2 regions of the Streptomyces sp. NPDC046203 genome follow, and region 2 is predicted to be linked to the other one. Evidence: riboswitches for the same ligand, from Rfam matches in the RefSeq annotation. Region 2 holds a riboswitch; the other holds the start of a gene.

Region 1 (7,701 bases), on a different contig from region 2:
GTCGGTGGTGGCCAGCGCTTTGATCGTCGGCAGGTCGAGATGGTCGTAGTGGTCGTGCGAGATGACGACGACGTCGACCGGCCCAAGGGCGGCGAGCGGCGCCGGTACGGGATGCAGCCGCTTCGGCCCGGCGAACGCGAACGGCGAGCAGCGGTCGCCCCAGACCGGATCGAACAGCACCCGGTGGCCGTCGATCTCGGCGAGGACACTCGAGTGGCCCATCCAGGTGAGGCGCAGTCCGGTGGCGGGGGGCCGGGCCAGATCGGCGACCGTCGTCGGATGGACGGGGATCCGGCCGGCGGGGGCACGGCGGGCGCGCGCCTCCTTCCCGAAGTAGACCTTGGCGAACTCCTTCGCCGAACCCGACGGCCTCGGCCGGTTCGGGTCGGGGTTGACGAAGACCCCGTCGGCGAAGTTCGGGGATCTGCGGATACGCGCCAGGCGCTCCCCCGTCGGGTCGGCGCCGAAAGCCGCGGGCCGCAGACCGCGCAGCCGTACCCGCGGCGAGGAGTCGGAGCCAGTGCCGGTCACGGAGCCTCCTGGAGTCAAGGGTCTTCTCATTATGGGCGCCCTCGGCCGGACGCCACCCGTGGTCGCCTCCGTACGGAGGGCATTCACGCGAAGCCGCGCCGACGCGCCGCACGGATGATCATGCACCGGTCAGGTCTGTGTAGGGTGCGAGGCGTGGCGAAAGTGCGGTTGAACGTGGCCGAGCGGCGGCAGGAGCTGCTGCGGGCGGCCGCCGTCCAGATCGGGGCCCGGGGTGTCACGGCGGTCCGGATCGCCGATGTCGCCGCCGAGCTCGGGGTCAGCAACGCCCTTGTCCTGTACCACTTCCCGACCAAGGAACAGCTGGTCGCCGCGGCCTTCGCGCACGCCGCCGAGGAGGACCTGGCCCGGCTGCGCACCCTGCTCGGGCGGCGCACCACGGCGGTCCGGCGGCTGCGCGCCGCAGTCCGCTGGTACACCCCGACCGGCCGGGCCGACGGCTGGCGTCTGTGGATCGAGGGCTGGGCCGCGGGCCCGCGCGAACCGGCCCTGCGCGAGGTCGCGGGCGCGCTCGACCGGGCCTGGAAAGAGGAGCTCGCGGCGGTCATCGGGCAGGGGGTGACGGCCGGGGAATTCCCGTGCCCGGACCCGGTCGCCGCGGCCTGGCGGCTGACCGCGTTCCTGGACGGCCTGGCCGTCCAGATGACCTCGTACCCCGGCGCGCTCCCCCGCACCACCATGGTGACGTGGGCGGACGCCGCCCTGGCCCGCGAACTGGGCCTCGCCGCGCTGCCCCGGAACGGCGCGGCGGGCTCGTCGACTCGCGCGGGGACACCGGACGCGTAACCCGGGAACCCGCCCCGCCCCGCCCGCCGGGATCCCGCTTCGACGAAACTTCGGGCGGGCCGGCGAGTCCGAGGGCCGGCCCGGCCCGCGTTCCGGGGGCATCCGCGCCGATCCCCCGGGATCCCTTCGTGTGATCTTCGGGCTTCGCGTGCCGGATGAAACCGCGCGGAACGGCAACCGGTGCGAGCATGCGCGCAGCGGGGCCGGAAGACCGCTTCGGGCCCCAGGACCGGAAGGCGCTCAGCATGGGTATCCAGCCATGGTCCGCGGTGAAGTACCAGGACAACCGCGGGGCCCCCACCACCCGGGTCTCCGTGGTGATGGACCCCGTTCCGGCCGGCAAGCTGCTGATCGTCGAGCACCTGTCCGGTTACGCGGCCATCGGCCAGAACGACACCATGGACGAGCTCTGGGCTTCGGACGGCGGCACCCAGCAGGTCCAGCTCCCCCTCCACTTCGCGTCGAGCCCGCTGAACTACGGCGGCGCTCTCGGGGTCGCGCGCAATCACCAATTCGGCTCCCCGGTCCGCATGTACGTGTCCGGCGGCACGGCGATCACCGTCAGCGCCGACGCCAACACCGCCGGCTTCCTGCTGGCCAAGGTCGTCGGTCAGCTCGTCGACCCCTGACCCCTGCTCCCCCGGCCCGCGCCGCCGCCGGACCGGCCGGGGACCGCCGGGACGGGACGAACAGGGACCGGCGGGCCGGCCCGTGCTCAGGGGCGGCGGCCCCAGGCGGAGATCATCGGCGAGGTCGCGAGGTCGAGACGACCCGCCTCGACGTTCGCGAGGTGCCGCTCGATCTCGTCCTCGGTGGCCAGACCCGCCGCGAGGAGCCGGTCGCGCACATGCCGGACCGTCGCCGCCTCCAGTACGTCACAGGCGGGCGCCGTGATCGGGAAGTACGCGTCGGCGGCGACGTCCGCAAGGCCCGCCTCGCGCAGCAGCCGGGGCAGCCGGCGGCCGTACGCGAGGTCGGCGCCGCGCTCGGCGAGCAGCTTCCGGAAACCGGTGCGCAGTTTGTTGGCGAGGGCCTGCTCGGGACCGTACTCGTCGAGACAGATCAGCGGCTGAGCCGCCGGATCGGCGTCCTCCAGGAGGAGCCACCCGCCGGGGCGCAGTGCCCCGGCCATCGCGGCGAGGGCCCGGTCCCGGTCGGCGACGTGCACCAGCACCAGCCGCGCGTGGATCAGGTCGAAGCCGTCGCCGGGCGGCTCGTCCGCGCCCACGTCGTGCCGCAGCACCTCGACGCCGGACGCCGCGCCGGCGGCCCAGGAGGTGTCGATGTCGGTCGCCACCACCCGGCCGTCCGGACCGACCCGGTCTGCCAGCCAGTCCACCACGGTCGTACCGCCGGCCCCGACCTCCCAGCAGCGCCAGCCCGGGGCGATCCCCAGCCGCTCGATGTGCCGGAAGGTCGACGGGTCGAACAGCGCGCCGAGCGCGCCGAAGCGGACGCCCGCCTCGGCCCGGGCGTTGTCCAGGAGGTAACCCCGCTCCTCGGCGTCACGGCCGGCGGGACCACGGGACTGCGATGCGGAAGATGTCATGAGCCGATTGTCCCGCCGGCGTGCGAAGCGCCCCCGTCGCACCCCCCGCCGCACCCTCGTCGCGCCCCCGGACACGACGGCACCGGCCCCGCCCCACGCGTACAGGGGGCAAGGCCGGTGCGAGTGCCGGGGCCGGTCCGGCGCTGGTCCGGTCCGCTACAGCGGCAGCAGGTCGGGGCGCTTGGCCTCGACGTTGTCGCCGGAGCTCTCGCCGCGCAGCCGCCGGCCGATCCACGGGACGAGGTACTCCTTCGCCCAGTGCATGTCGTCCTTGCGGACTTCCAGGGTGCCGCGCGGCGGCAGCGGCGGCCAGACCTGCTCGGGGTCGGCCGGCACCGGCATGCCGAGGACCTGGGCGGCGCGCAGCGCGACCCGGGTGTGCCCCTCGGGCGAGAGGTGCAGCCGGTCGTCGTCCCAGGCGCGGCGGTCCTGGACGGACCGCAGCGACCACAGGTCGAGCACCGGGCAGCCGTAGCGGTCGGCGATGGCCCGTACGTGCCCGTTGTACGTGGCGATCTTGCCGCGCAGGTGCTTGAGCAGCGGCACGTCGCGGGTGTCGAAGCCGGTCGCCACCATGATGGTGCCGACGGCGGAGCTCAGGTCGGCGATGGCGCTCTCGAAGCGCTCGGCAACGTCGTCGGGGTCCGTGCCGGGGCGGATGATGTCGTTGCCGCCGGCGCAGATGGTCACCAGGTCGGGGGCGAGTTCCTTCGCCCGCGGGATCTGTTCCGCGACAATCTGGTCGAGCAGGCGCCCCCGTACGGCCAGATTCGCGTAGCGGAAGTCGTCGTGCTCCGGCAGCCGGTCGGCCAGCAGGACCGCGAAACGGTCCGCCCAGCCGACGAATGTCCCGTCGGGCCCGGGGTCTCCGACGCCCTCCGTGAAACTGTCACCGATAGCCGCGTACGACCCGATTGCGTTCATGTCTCGTGTTGTCGAATCGTCTGCCACGGGAGCACATCTTTGCCGGACGGATGTGACCTACGCGACCGTAAGGAGGGGTTGACGGCGGGTGATATATGCCACCGATAAAGATTCGACCAAATCGGAATACGCGTCCGGCCCCCGGCGCGGGTGCGCCGGGGGCCGGTTACGGGGCCTGCTTCACGGGCGGGCTCGGAGGGCCTTTCCGCCGTTTCGGGACGGCCGGGTCGGACGGGTCAGACGGCGACGCCGTGCTGCCGCAGGGCGGCCAGCGGGTCGATGTCGGAGCCGTAGTCCGGCCCGGTGCGCATCTCGAAGTGCAGGTGCGGGCCGGTCACATTGCCGGTCGCGCCGGACAGGCCGATCTGCTGGCCACCGGAGACGGCCTGGCCTGCGGAAACGGTGATCGAGGAGAGGTGGGCGTACTGCGAGTAGGTGCCGTCGGCGTGCTTGATCACGACCTGGTTGCCGTAGGAGCCGCCCCAGCCGGCGGAGTAGACGGTGCCGGGGCCGACGGCGCGAACGGTGGTGCCGGTGGCCGCCATGAAGTCGACACCGGTGTGGTAGCCGGAGGACCACATCGAGCCGGAGGCGCGGTACGGGGTGGAGGTGCCGCCGCTGACGGGGGCGACCCAGCCGGAGGAGGCAGTCGCGCCAGAGGAGGCGGTCGAACCGGCCGGGACCGAGGCCGCAGTGCCGGTGGACACGGCGGCGGACGCCGGGGACGAGGCCGAAGCCGGGGACGAGGCCGACACCGAGACCGTGGGGGCCGGCGTGGACGCCTGGGTGGAGGCACCGGCGGCCGACGCGGTGACGCGCTCGGCACCACGCGAAGCGGAGGCGGAGGCGGAAGCGGAGGCGGTGGACACGCCGTCGGCGCTCCGCCCGACGCTCTGCGAGGCGGCGGCCCTCGGGGTGGCGATCTTCGGGGTGGCGATCTTCGGGGCAGCGGCGGCCTGGCCGGTGTGCGGAGCGCCGAGGACGAGCTTCATGCCCGGGAAGATCAGCGACGGGTTCTCGCCGACCACCTGGCGGTTGTCGTGGTAGAGCCGGTGCCAGCCGCCGGCCAGCCGGTGCTCCGCGGCGATCTTGGACAGGTGGTCGCCGGGCACCACGGTGTACGCGCTCGCGCCGCCACCGGGGGCGGTGGCCGGGACCGATGCCGGGACGGACGCCGGAGTGGCAACGGGAACCTGTCGGGGCGTCGCGGCCGGAACGGCCCGTTCGGCGGCATGGGCGCCGGTCGCGCCGATCAGCGGCAGCGCGACGACGGCCCCGCCGGCGCTCGCGGCGACTATTCCACGGCCGAACGGGCGGGCCTTGCGGCGGCGGTGCTTACCCTTCGCGGGCATGACGGCATTCCTCTCCGTCGCCTGCGAGGTGAGCTGTCGGGTTCGGACGGGAGATGTCCGGCCGCGCGTTCACGCGACTTCACCCCGAGCCGTCCTTCGTGGCGCGCCTTTTCATTTCGGGCGCCGAGGAACCGGCGTAAAACCTGGGTCCCCCGCTCCTGCCGGGTACGGGTGAGTGCGGATTCCGGGCGGCGGCAGGATTCGGCGGTCCGTCCGGATGGAACGCGACGCTAGACGAGCCGTGTCGGCGGGAACAAGCCGCCTTATTCCTTTTCCCCATGATCACGGCGCGCCGGGCCCGCATTCCGGCCACGCCGCATCGATGACGCCCCATCGATTGGCTTTCCGTGAAAGGGAATTGAAAAGGACGCTCCACCACGGTCCGTCATGTTTATGACGCTGCTCACGCCCCGGCGCCCATCCCCCCAGCAATCAGGGCGCGTTATATCGAACCCGCTAATTCGGGCAGATCGCCCACCGGTGCCCCGAGGGGTGCACCGTGAAGCGGGCACCGGGATGATGCCGGAAAACCGATCCCGAGAGCAGGAGCGACCGTGACGCAAGCGACGACCGAGCCCGAGCTCACCGGCGTACGCAACTTCCGTGACCTGGGCGGGCTGCCGACCGCGGACGGCCGGGCCGTCCGCACCGGGCGGCTGTTCCGCAGCGGCCATCTGGCGCACGCCACCACCGAGGACGCGGCCTTCCTCACCGCCCTGTCCCTGCATACGGTGTTCGACCTCCGCAATGACGCCGACCGGCGCCTGGAGGGGCCGGACGTGGCACTGCCCGGGGTGACGAACGTGAGCATCCCGCTCAGCGACCCCGCCGACGGCAAGGACTTCTGGAAGCTGGTGCGCTCCGGCGAACTGGCGCGGCTGCGGGAGGTCCTGGGCGAGGGCCAGGCGGCGGGGCGGATGACCCGCTCGTACCGGAGGATGATCGTCGAGCGGACCGCCGAGCACAGCCGGATCCTGCACACGATGGCCGGGGACAGCGTTCCGGCGCTGATGCACTGCGCGGCGGGGAAGGACCGGGCGGGGCTCGCGATCGCGATATCCCTGCTGGCGGTGGGGGTCGAGCGGGAGGCGATCGAGGCGGACTATCTGAAGTCCAACGCCCCGCACCGGCGCTACCGGATGAAGCGCAGCCCCACCGCCCCGGACGGGATGTCTCCGGAGGTGATGGAGCTGCTGGCCCCGCTCTTCGACGCGCGGGTGGAGTATCTGCGCGCCGGGTTCGAGGCGATCGAGTCGACCTGGGGGTCGGTCGACGCGTATCTCCTGACGGGCCTGGGACTGGCCCCGGAAACCCGTGAGCGGCTGCGAGAGCGGCTGCTCACGGAAGCGTAGGGGGCTGGGCCTGGGGCGGTCGGCCGGGGGCCGGCCGCCGAGACCGCTTCGCCTGCCGCCGTGTTACTGGCCGCCGCCCATCTCGAAGAGCAGGTAGAGGAAGCCGGCGAACAGGTGACCCGCGATGAGGTAGGCGAAGAGACGGAGCACGAGCCCCTTGGGGAACTTGCCGCCACCACGCTCTTCACCGGTGACCGGTACGGACTTGTCGGACATGTCGAATCCTTTCTGGGGGCTCAGCGGCTGTGCGGAGTCCCGTTGCCGAGGCACAGCTCGGCGGCGGGGCTCTGGATCAGGGTGTGGACGAACATCAGCTCGGCCCCTGCCTGGGTGGCGGCGCCGACCCGGTGCGGGGTGAGCGAGTCGTAGTGGGCGCTGTCCCCAGGATCGAGAACGTGCACCGTGTCGCCGAGCGCGAGCCTGACCCGTCCCTCCAGGACGTGGATCCACTCCTCGCCGGGGTGCATCCGGACGATGTCGGCGCTGGTGGCGAAGGGGATGTGGACGCGCAGGCACTGCATGGCGCGCCCGGCGGCTCCGGCCTGGCGGTAGATCCAGCCGTCGGCCTCGACGGGATCGGAGCGGCCGGCCCGGACGATCGGGTCGCGCTCGGGCAGCGTCTCGCCCAGCAGTTCGGAGACCGTCGTACCGTAGATACGGGAGAGGGAGAGCAGCATGGGCAGCGAGGGCTGCCGGTTCCCCGTCTCCAGTCGGGAGAGGTGAGCCGGCGAGAGCCCGGCCCGTTGGGCGGCGCCCTCCAGCGTGAGCCCCCGGCGGCGCCGCAGGGCCCGCAGCTGCGGGGCGACGTCCTGCAGGACGTCGGTAACGTGGTCCATGCCTCCATTGGGCCAGGATCGTGCCTCTGAGGCAAATTTCTTGCCTCAGAGGCAAACCCTCACGGGAGCGGCTTCTCCCGCACCCGGCGGCTCCCGACGACTCTGCGGGCACGCAGCCCCGCAGCCGGCCCTACGAGGCCGACACAGCCTGTTTGACCAGGGTCTTCCCGAAGTCCCACAGGAGCCCGCCGCCCCCGTGCGCGTCGTCCATGACCGCGGTGAAGGCGGTGACGAAGCGGTCGACGTCCTTCTCGTCGATGATCAGCGGCGGGAGCAGCTTGATCACTTCCAGATGGTCGCCGGACACCTGTGTGAGGATGCGGTGGCGCTGGAGCAGCGGCACCACGACCATC
Region 2 (7,701 bases):
CCGAGGCCGGCTCCGGCGGCCTGACTGCGACCGAGCACCGGCTGGCCAACGGCCTGCGGGTGGTGCTCTCCGAGGACCACCTGACCCCGGTCGCCGCGGTCTGCCTCTGGTACGACGTCGGTTCGCGCCACGAGGTCGAGGGCCGCACCGGACTCGCCCACCTCTTCGAGCACCTGATGTTCCAGGGCTCGGGCCAGGTGAAGGGGAACGGCCACTTCGAACTGGTGCAGGGCGCCGGCGGCTCGCTCAACGGTACGACGAGCTTCGAGCGGACCAACTACTTCGAGACCATGCCCGCGCACCAGCTGGAGCTCGCGCTCTGGCTGGAGGCCGACCGCATGGGCTCGCTGCTCGCGGCCCTGGACGACGAGTCCATGGAGAACCAGCGCGACGTCGTCAAGAACGAGCGCCGCCAGCGCTACGACAACGTGCCGTACGGCACCGCGTTCGAGCGCCTGACCGCCCTCGCGTACCCCGAGGGCCACCCGTACCACCACACCCCGATCGGCTCGATGGCCGACCTGGACGCGGCCACCCTCGAGGACGCGCGGAGCTTCTTCCGCACGTACTACGCGCCGAACAACGCGGTGCTCTCCATCGTCGGCGACATCGACCCGGAGCAGACCCTGGCCTGGGTCGAGAAGTACTTCGGCTCCATCGCCGGCCACGACGGCAAGCCCGCGCCCCGCGACGGCTCGCTGCCGGACGTCATCGGCGGGCAGCTGCGCGAGGTAGTCGAGGAGGAGGTCCCGGCGCGTGCGCTGATGGCCGCCTACCGGCTGCCCCACGACGGCACGCGGGAGTCCGACGCGGCCGACGTGGCCCTGACCATCCTGGGCGGCGGGGAGTCCTCCCGTCTCCACAACCGGCTGGTCCGCCGCGACCGCACGGCCGTCGCCGCGGGCTTCGGCCTGCTGCGGCTGGCCGGCGCGCCCTCGCTCGGCTGGCTGGACGTCAAGGCATCCGGCGGTGTCGAGGTCCCGGCGATCGAGAAGGCCGTCGACGAGGAGCTGGCCCGTTTCGCCGCCGAGGGCCCGACGCCCGAGGAGATGGAGCGCGCCCAGGCCCAGCTGGAGCGCGAGTGGCTGGACCGGCTCGGCACGGTCGCCGGCCGCGCCGACGAACTGTGCCGGTACGCGGTGCTGTTCGGCGACCCGCAGCTCGCGCTCACCGCCGTGCACCGGGTCCTCGACGTCACCGCCGAGGAGGTCCGGGAGGTCGCCCAGGCGCGACTGCGCCCGGACAACCGCGCCGTCCTGGTCTACGAGCCGGTGACGGCCGACGGCGCCGACGACAGCGACAGCGACGAGGAAGAGGGAGCGGACCAGTGACCGAGGCCGCCGCGTCTTTGGCAACCATGACGTTCCACCCGCAGCCCCAGCCGGGCCTCGCCAAGCCCTGGGCCTTCCCGGCCCCGGAGCGCGGCACGCTCGGCAACGGGATGACCGTGCTGCGCTGCCACCGCCCCGGCCAGCAGGTGGTGGCCGTCGAGGTGTCCCTCGACGCCCCGCTGGAGGCCGAGCCCGAGGGCCTGGACGGCGTGGCCACGATCATGGCCCGGGCCCTGTCCGAGGGCACCGACCAGCGCTCCGCCGAGGAGTTCGCCGCCGAGCTGGAGCGCTGCGGCGCCACTCTCGACGCGCACGCCGACCACCCCGGCGTACGGGTCTCCCTGGAGGTCCCGGTCTCCCGGCTGCCCAAGGCGCTCGGCCTGCTCGCCGAGGCCCTGATCGCGCCCGCGTTCGCCGAGTCCGAGATCGAGCGCCTGGTGCGCAACCGGCTCGACGAGATCCCGCACGAGGCGGCCAACCCGGCCCGCCGGGCGGCCAAGCAGCTCTCCAAGGAGCTGTTCCCGGCCGGTACGCGCCTGTCCCGGCCGCGCCAGGGCACCGAGGAGACGGTGGAGGCGATCGACGCCGCCGCCGTGCGCGCCTTCTACGACGCGCACCTGCGGCCCGCCGCCGCCACCGTCGTGGTCGTCGGCGACCTGACCGGGGTCGACCTGGACAAGCTGCTCGCCGAGACCCTGGGCGCGTGGACCGGGGCGCCCGCCGCGCCGCGTCCCATGCGGGGCATCACGGCCGACGACACCGGACGGGTCGTCATCGTGGACCGACCCGGCGCCGTTCAGACGCAGCTGCTCATCGGCCGTATCGGCGCCGACCGCCACGACCAGGTCTGGCCGGCCCAGGTGCTCGGCACGTACTGCCTCGGCGGCACCCTCACCTCCCGGCTCGACCGCGTCCTGCGCGAGGAGAAGGGCTACACCTACGGGGTACGTGCCTTCGGCCAGGTGGTGCGTTCCGACGCCGAGGGCCACGGTGCCTCGATGCTGGCCATCACCGGCTCGGTCGACACGCCGAACACCGGCCCGGCCCTCGACGACCTGTGGAAGGTGCTGCGCACCCTGGCCGCCGAGGGTCTGACGGACGCCGAGCGCGATGTGGCCGTGCAGAACCTGGTGGGGGTGGCCCCGCTCAAGTACGAGATGGCGGCCTCCGTCGCGGGCACGCTCGCCGACCAGGTCGAGCAGCACCTCCCGGACGACTACCAGGGGCAGTTGTACGCGCGCCTGGCCGAGACCGGCACGGTCGAGGCCACGGCCGCCGTGGTCAACGCCTTCCCGGTGGACCGGCTGGTCACCGTGCTCGTCGGTGACGCGGCACAGATCGAGGAGCCGGTGCGGGCCCTCGGGATCGGCGAGGTGACGGTCGTCACCGGCTGAGCGGCCGACCGACTCACCCGACCGACCTGACCCGACCTGACCCGGCCGGCCCGGCCGATCCCGCGGGCTCGGCCGGGCCGACGGTGTGGACGGCTGAGGGAAGGACCCTGACGACCCGGTTCGTCAGGGTCCTTCCCTATGTCCGAATTGATGGCCTGTGAGGTCGAATGCCCTGTGGCATGAATAACAATGAGGCGCCTCTGTTTGGCGATGGACAGATGATCGGCCTAGCGTCGATGCGGCTGTCCGCCCCTGTACGACGCCGCGTCCGCGGCACCGGGCAGCCATCGCCGAGTCCCCGTCAGGCGCGAGCCTGGGGAGCCGGGGACCCCTCACGTCCCCTGGGGTGAATCGGACGCCTTCGCTCTCGCGGAGGGGCCCGTAGGAGACCTTCCTGCTCCGAACCCGTCAGCTAACCCGGTAGGCGAGAGGGAAGGAAAGGACCAGCCTTTTCATGGCGTTCACCCGTGCCACCGGGAAGCATCGTGCTCCGAGCCGGATGGCGCGCCGCGGCGCGGGCATCGCCGGCGCGGCGACCCTCGCCGGTGCCGGCGTCATCGGCTCTCTGGCCTCTCCGGCGCTCGCCGCCGACACCGAGGACGGCTCCCTGGAGGACACCGGCCTCACCCGGGTGGTCACCGAGGAGTCCCTCGCCAAGCACGTCGACGCCCAGGCCGCCGCCCAGGAGAAGCAGGCCTACCAGGCCGCCGCCCGCGCCAAGGCCGCCGCCGAGGCGAAGCGCAAGGCCGAGCAGCGCGTCAAGGAGATCCGCGAGGCCAAGGAGCGCGCGGCCCGTGACGCCGAGCGCAAGCGCCTCGCCTCCTTCCAGCTCCCCGTTGCCGGCTCGTACGTCTCCACCGGCTACCAGACCGGCGGCGCGCTGTGGTCCTCCGGCCACCACTCCGGTATCGACTTCCACGCCGCGTACGGCACCACGGTCGTCTCGGTCGGCTCGGGCACCGTCGTCGAGGCCGGCTGGGGCGGCGCGTACGGCAACAACATCGTCATCCGGATGAACGACGGCACGTACACCCAGTACGGCCATCTCTCCGCCCTGCGCGTGTACGTCGGCCAGAAGGTCACCCCGGGCGAGCTGATCGGCATCTCCGGATCCTCCGGAAACTCCACCGGCCCGCACCTCCACTTCGAGGCCCGCACCGGTGCGGAGTACGGCACGGACATCAACCCGATCTCGTACCTGCGGGCCCGCGGCGTGGCCGTCTGACGGTCGCCCCCGGACAGCCCGGCGGATGATCGCATCCCGCGATCGCGCGCGGCGCACCACGTGACGAAGCCCCGGCTCGAAGGAGCCGGGGCTTCGGTGTGCGCGGGGGCGCGGTGCCGGGGGCGCGGTGCGTGGGGTGCGCACGGGGCGTGGCGCGCTGGGCGCGGACATGCGAAGAGCCGCGTCCCTCCGGAGGAGCTGGAGGGGCGCGGCTCTCGTCGCTGAATCGCTGAACAGCCGAACCGCCGCCGGACTGTCGTCGGACTGTCGTCGGGTGACGGCGGGGTGGCGGCGGACGGGTCAGACGGTCTCGGGCAGCTCTTCGAGGCCCTCGGCGACCAGCTTCGCGAGGCGGTCGAGCGCGATCTCGGCGCCCTCGGCGTCCGAGGCGAGCACGATCTCCTCGCCGCCCTGGGCGCCCAGGCCGAGCACCGCGAGCATGGACGCGGCGTTGACCGGGCTGCCGTCGGCCTTGGCGATCGTCACGGGGATGCCGGAGGCCGTGGTGGCACGGACGAAGATGGAGGCGGGGCGGGCGTGCAGGCCCTCGGCCCAGCCGACGTTGACGCGGCGCTCAGCCATAGTGGTTGCCCTTCAACTCTCAGCGGTTGTCTAGACCAGTCTCTCACGGGTGGCGGGAGACCCGGCCTAGAACCGCCGGGCAGCCCCTGGGGTGCCCCGTCCGGCCCTCCCCACAGTGCCCGGCGCCCGCCCGCCGCGCGACCGGTGCCACGGCTCCGCCGCGACCCGTGTCACCACTCGTGTCACGGCCCCGCGCCGGTCGTAGTCTTTCCCCATGCAGAGCGCGTCGGAACAGCCCGCACAGCCGGAACACGCCTACCCCGACCACTGGGAGGCGGACGTGGTCCTGCGGGACGGCGGCACCGCGCGCATCCGCCCCATCACCGCCGACGACGCCGACCGGCTGGTCGGCTTCTACGAGCATGTGTCGGACGAGTCGAAGTACTACCGCTTCTTCGCGCCCTACCCCCGGCTGTCCGCCAAGGACGTCCACCGGTTCACCCACCACGACTTCGTGGACCGGGTCGGGCTCGCCGCCACCGTGGGCGACGACTTCATCGCCACCGTCCGCTACGACCGCATCGCCCCCGACGGGCGGCCCGCCTCGGCGCCCGCCGACGAGGCCGAGGTCGCCTTCCTCGTCCAGGACGCCCACCAGGGCCGCGGGGTCGCCTCCGCCCTGCTGGAACACATCGCGGCCGTCGCCCGCGAGCGCGGGATCCGCCGGTTCGCCGCCGAGGTGCTGCCCGCCAACACCAAGATGATCAAGGTCTTCACGGACGCCGGCTACACCCAGAAGCGCAGCTTCGAGGACGGCTCGGTCCGCCTCCACCTCGACTTGGAGCCGACCGACCGCTCCCTGGCCGTGCAGCGCGCCCGCGAACAGCGCGCCGAGTCCCGCTCCGTCCAGCGGCTGCTCGCCCCCGGCTCGGTCGCGGTGATCGGCGTCGGCCGCGCGCCCGGCGGGGTCGGCCGGACCGTGCTGCGCAACCTCGTCGCCGCCGGCTACCGGGGCACCGTCCACGCCGTGAACAAGAACCTGGGGGAGGGGCCGCACACCCTGGAGGGCGCTCCGGCCTGCCGCCGGCTCGCCGACATCGGCGAGCCGGTCGACCTCGCCGTCGTCACCGTCCCCGCCGACCAGGTGCCCGCGGCCGTCGCCGACTGCGGCGAGCACGGCGTACGCGGACTGGTCGTCCTGTCCGCCGGATACGCGGAGAGCGGCGCCGAGGGCCGTGAACGCCAGCGCGCCCTGGTGCGCCAGGCCCGCTCGTACGGCATGCGGATCATCGGTCCCAACGCCTTCGGGATCATCAATACGGCCGAGTCCGTCCGGCTGAACGCCTCGCTCGCCCCGCAGATGCCCGCCGCCGGCCGGATCGGTCTCTTCGCCCAGTCCGGTGCCATCGGCATCGCTCTGCTCGCCGGTCTGCACCGGCACGGCGCGGGCGTCTCCTCCTTCATCTCCGCCGGGAACCGCGCCGATGTCTCCGGCAACGACCTGCTCCAGCACTGGTACGACGACCCCGCCACCGATGTCGTCCTGTTGTACCTGGAGTCGATCGGAAACCCGCGCAAGTTCACCCGGCTCGCCCGCCGGACCGCCGCCGTCAAGCCCGTGGTCGTGGTCAAGGGGGCCCGGCACAGCGGCAGCGCCCCGCCCGGACACCGGGTCCCGGTCACCCGGGTTCCGTACGCCACCGTCTCCGCGCTACTGCGGCAGGCCGGAGTCATCCGCGTCGACACCATCACCGAACTCGTCGACACCGGTCTGCTCCTCGCCGACCAGCCGCTGCCGGCCGGCCCCCGGGTCGCCATCCTCGGCAACTCCGAATCGCTGGGTCTGCTGGCCTACGATGCCTGCCTCACCGAGGGGCTGCGTCCACAGCGGCCCCTCGACCTGACGACCGGCGCCACCCCGGACGGCTTCCGCGCCGCGCTCGCGGCGGCCCTCGCCGACGACGGCTGCGACGCGGTGGTCGTCACGGCCATACCGCGCGTGGGCGAGGACGGTATCGGCGGAACGGCCGGCGCGACGGGCGGCGAGGCCGGTACGCCGGGCGGTGCCGCCGCGTCCGGCGGCGTCGATGTGCTGGCCGCGGCCCTGCGCTCGGCCGTCGCCGCCGCACCCGGCCCCGCGAAGCCGGTCGTCGTCGTGCATGTGGAGATGGGCGCGCTGGCGGAGGCCCTGTCCGCGGCCACCCGTACGCGGCCCAGCGCCGGCCGGCCGACGGACCCCACGGCGGCCCTGGCGGCCCTCGCCGTGTCGCCCGCCCCTGCCGTGCCATCCGCCCCGGCAGTCCCGCCGGCCCCCGCCGCCCCACCGGTTCCGGCCGCCTCGCGGGTCGCGGGCCGGGAACCGGCTACCCCGGAACCGGCTACCCCGGAACCGGCCACCCCGGAATCGGCCGGGCCGCAGGACACCGCGGAACCGGTCGCCGTACCCGGCGCCATCCCCGCGTACCCCGCCGCCGAACGCGCCGTGCGCGCCCTCGCCGAGGCCGTCCGCTACGCCGACTGGCGTCGCCGGTCCGCCGCCGACCCCGGCCGGGTTCCCGAGTTCGACCGGATCGACGAACCCGGCGCCGCCGACTTCATCGCCCGCGTCCTGCGCGAGCGCGACGCCCACGCGCGCGGGGTCACCCTCGACGGCGACGAGACCGTCGACCTTCTCGGCCGCTACGGGATCCGGGTCCTGCCGACCCTGCCCGCCCCCGGCCCCGACGAGGCCGTCCGGGCCGCCGCCCGCCTCGGCTTCCCGGTCGCCCTCAAGACCACCGCGCCCCATCTGCGCCACCGCCCCGACCTCGGCGGCGTACGGCTCGACCTGGCCACCGAGGGCCAGCTGCGTACGGCATATGCCGAACTCACCGAGGCCCTCGGCAAGCCCGAGGAGCTCCAGCCGGTCGTACAGGCGATGGTCCCGCGCGGGGTCGACACCGTCGTCCGCGCCGCCATCGACCCCGCCGTCGGCGCCGTCCTCTCCTTCGGCCTGGCCGGCGCCCCCTCCGAACTCCTCGGCGACATGTCCCACCGGCTGGTCCCCGCCACCGACCGGGACGCCGCCGACCTCGTCCGCTCCATCCGGACCGCGCCCCTCCTCTTCGGCTGGCGCGGCTCGGCGCCCGTCGACACCGCCGCCCTCGAAGAGCTGCTGCTGCGCGTCTCCCGGCTCGTCGACGACCACCCCGAGGTCGTCGCCCTCTCCCTCGAACCCGTCGTCGTCGCC

The links. A riboswitch is a leader RNA that binds a small molecule or an ion and turns the genes downstream of it on or off. The one in region 2 is predicted to bind cyclic di-AMP.
Positions count from the first base shown of each region.
Region 1: another riboswitch for cyclic di-AMP. It lies ahead of ABZ990_RS05005 (peptidoglycan DD-metalloendopeptidase family protein); the one in region 2 lies ahead of ABZ990_RS02000 (M23 family metallopeptidase).

Region 1 covers NZ_JBEYZX010000004.1:114,060-121,760, forward strand. Annotated here, with positions in the region: gene ABZ990_RS04980 (MBL fold metallo-hydrolase) at 1-531, opposite strand, end outside; gene ABZ990_RS04985 (TetR/AcrR family transcriptional regulator) at 685-1,335, shown strand; gene ABZ990_RS04990 (hypothetical protein) at 1,581-1,964, shown strand; gene ABZ990_RS04995 (methyltransferase domain-containing protein) at 2,051-2,884, opposite strand; gene ABZ990_RS05000 (SGNH/GDSL hydrolase family protein) at 3,041-3,808, opposite strand; gene ABZ990_RS05005 (peptidoglycan DD-metalloendopeptidase family protein) at 4,045-5,160, opposite strand; cyclic di-AMP (ydaO/yuaA leader) riboswitch at 5,166-5,344, opposite strand; gene ABZ990_RS05010 (tyrosine-protein phosphatase) at 5,715-6,512, shown strand; gene ABZ990_RS05015 (DUF6126 family protein) at 6,576-6,728, opposite strand; gene ABZ990_RS05020 (helix-turn-helix domain-containing protein) at 6,749-7,348, opposite strand; gene ABZ990_RS05025 (aspartate aminotransferase family protein) at 7,479-7,701, opposite strand, start outside.
Region 2 covers NZ_JBEYZX010000002.1:34,643-42,343, forward strand. Annotated here, with positions in the region: gene ABZ990_RS01990 (pitrilysin family protein) at 1-1,331, shown strand, start outside; gene ABZ990_RS01995 (pitrilysin family protein) at 1,328-2,725, shown strand; cyclic di-AMP (ydaO/yuaA leader) riboswitch at 3,004-3,167, shown strand; gene ABZ990_RS02000 (M23 family metallopeptidase) at 3,180-3,950, shown strand; gene ABZ990_RS02005 (HPr family phosphocarrier protein) at 4,251-4,532, opposite strand; gene ABZ990_RS02010 (GNAT family N-acetyltransferase) at 4,747-7,701, shown strand, end outside.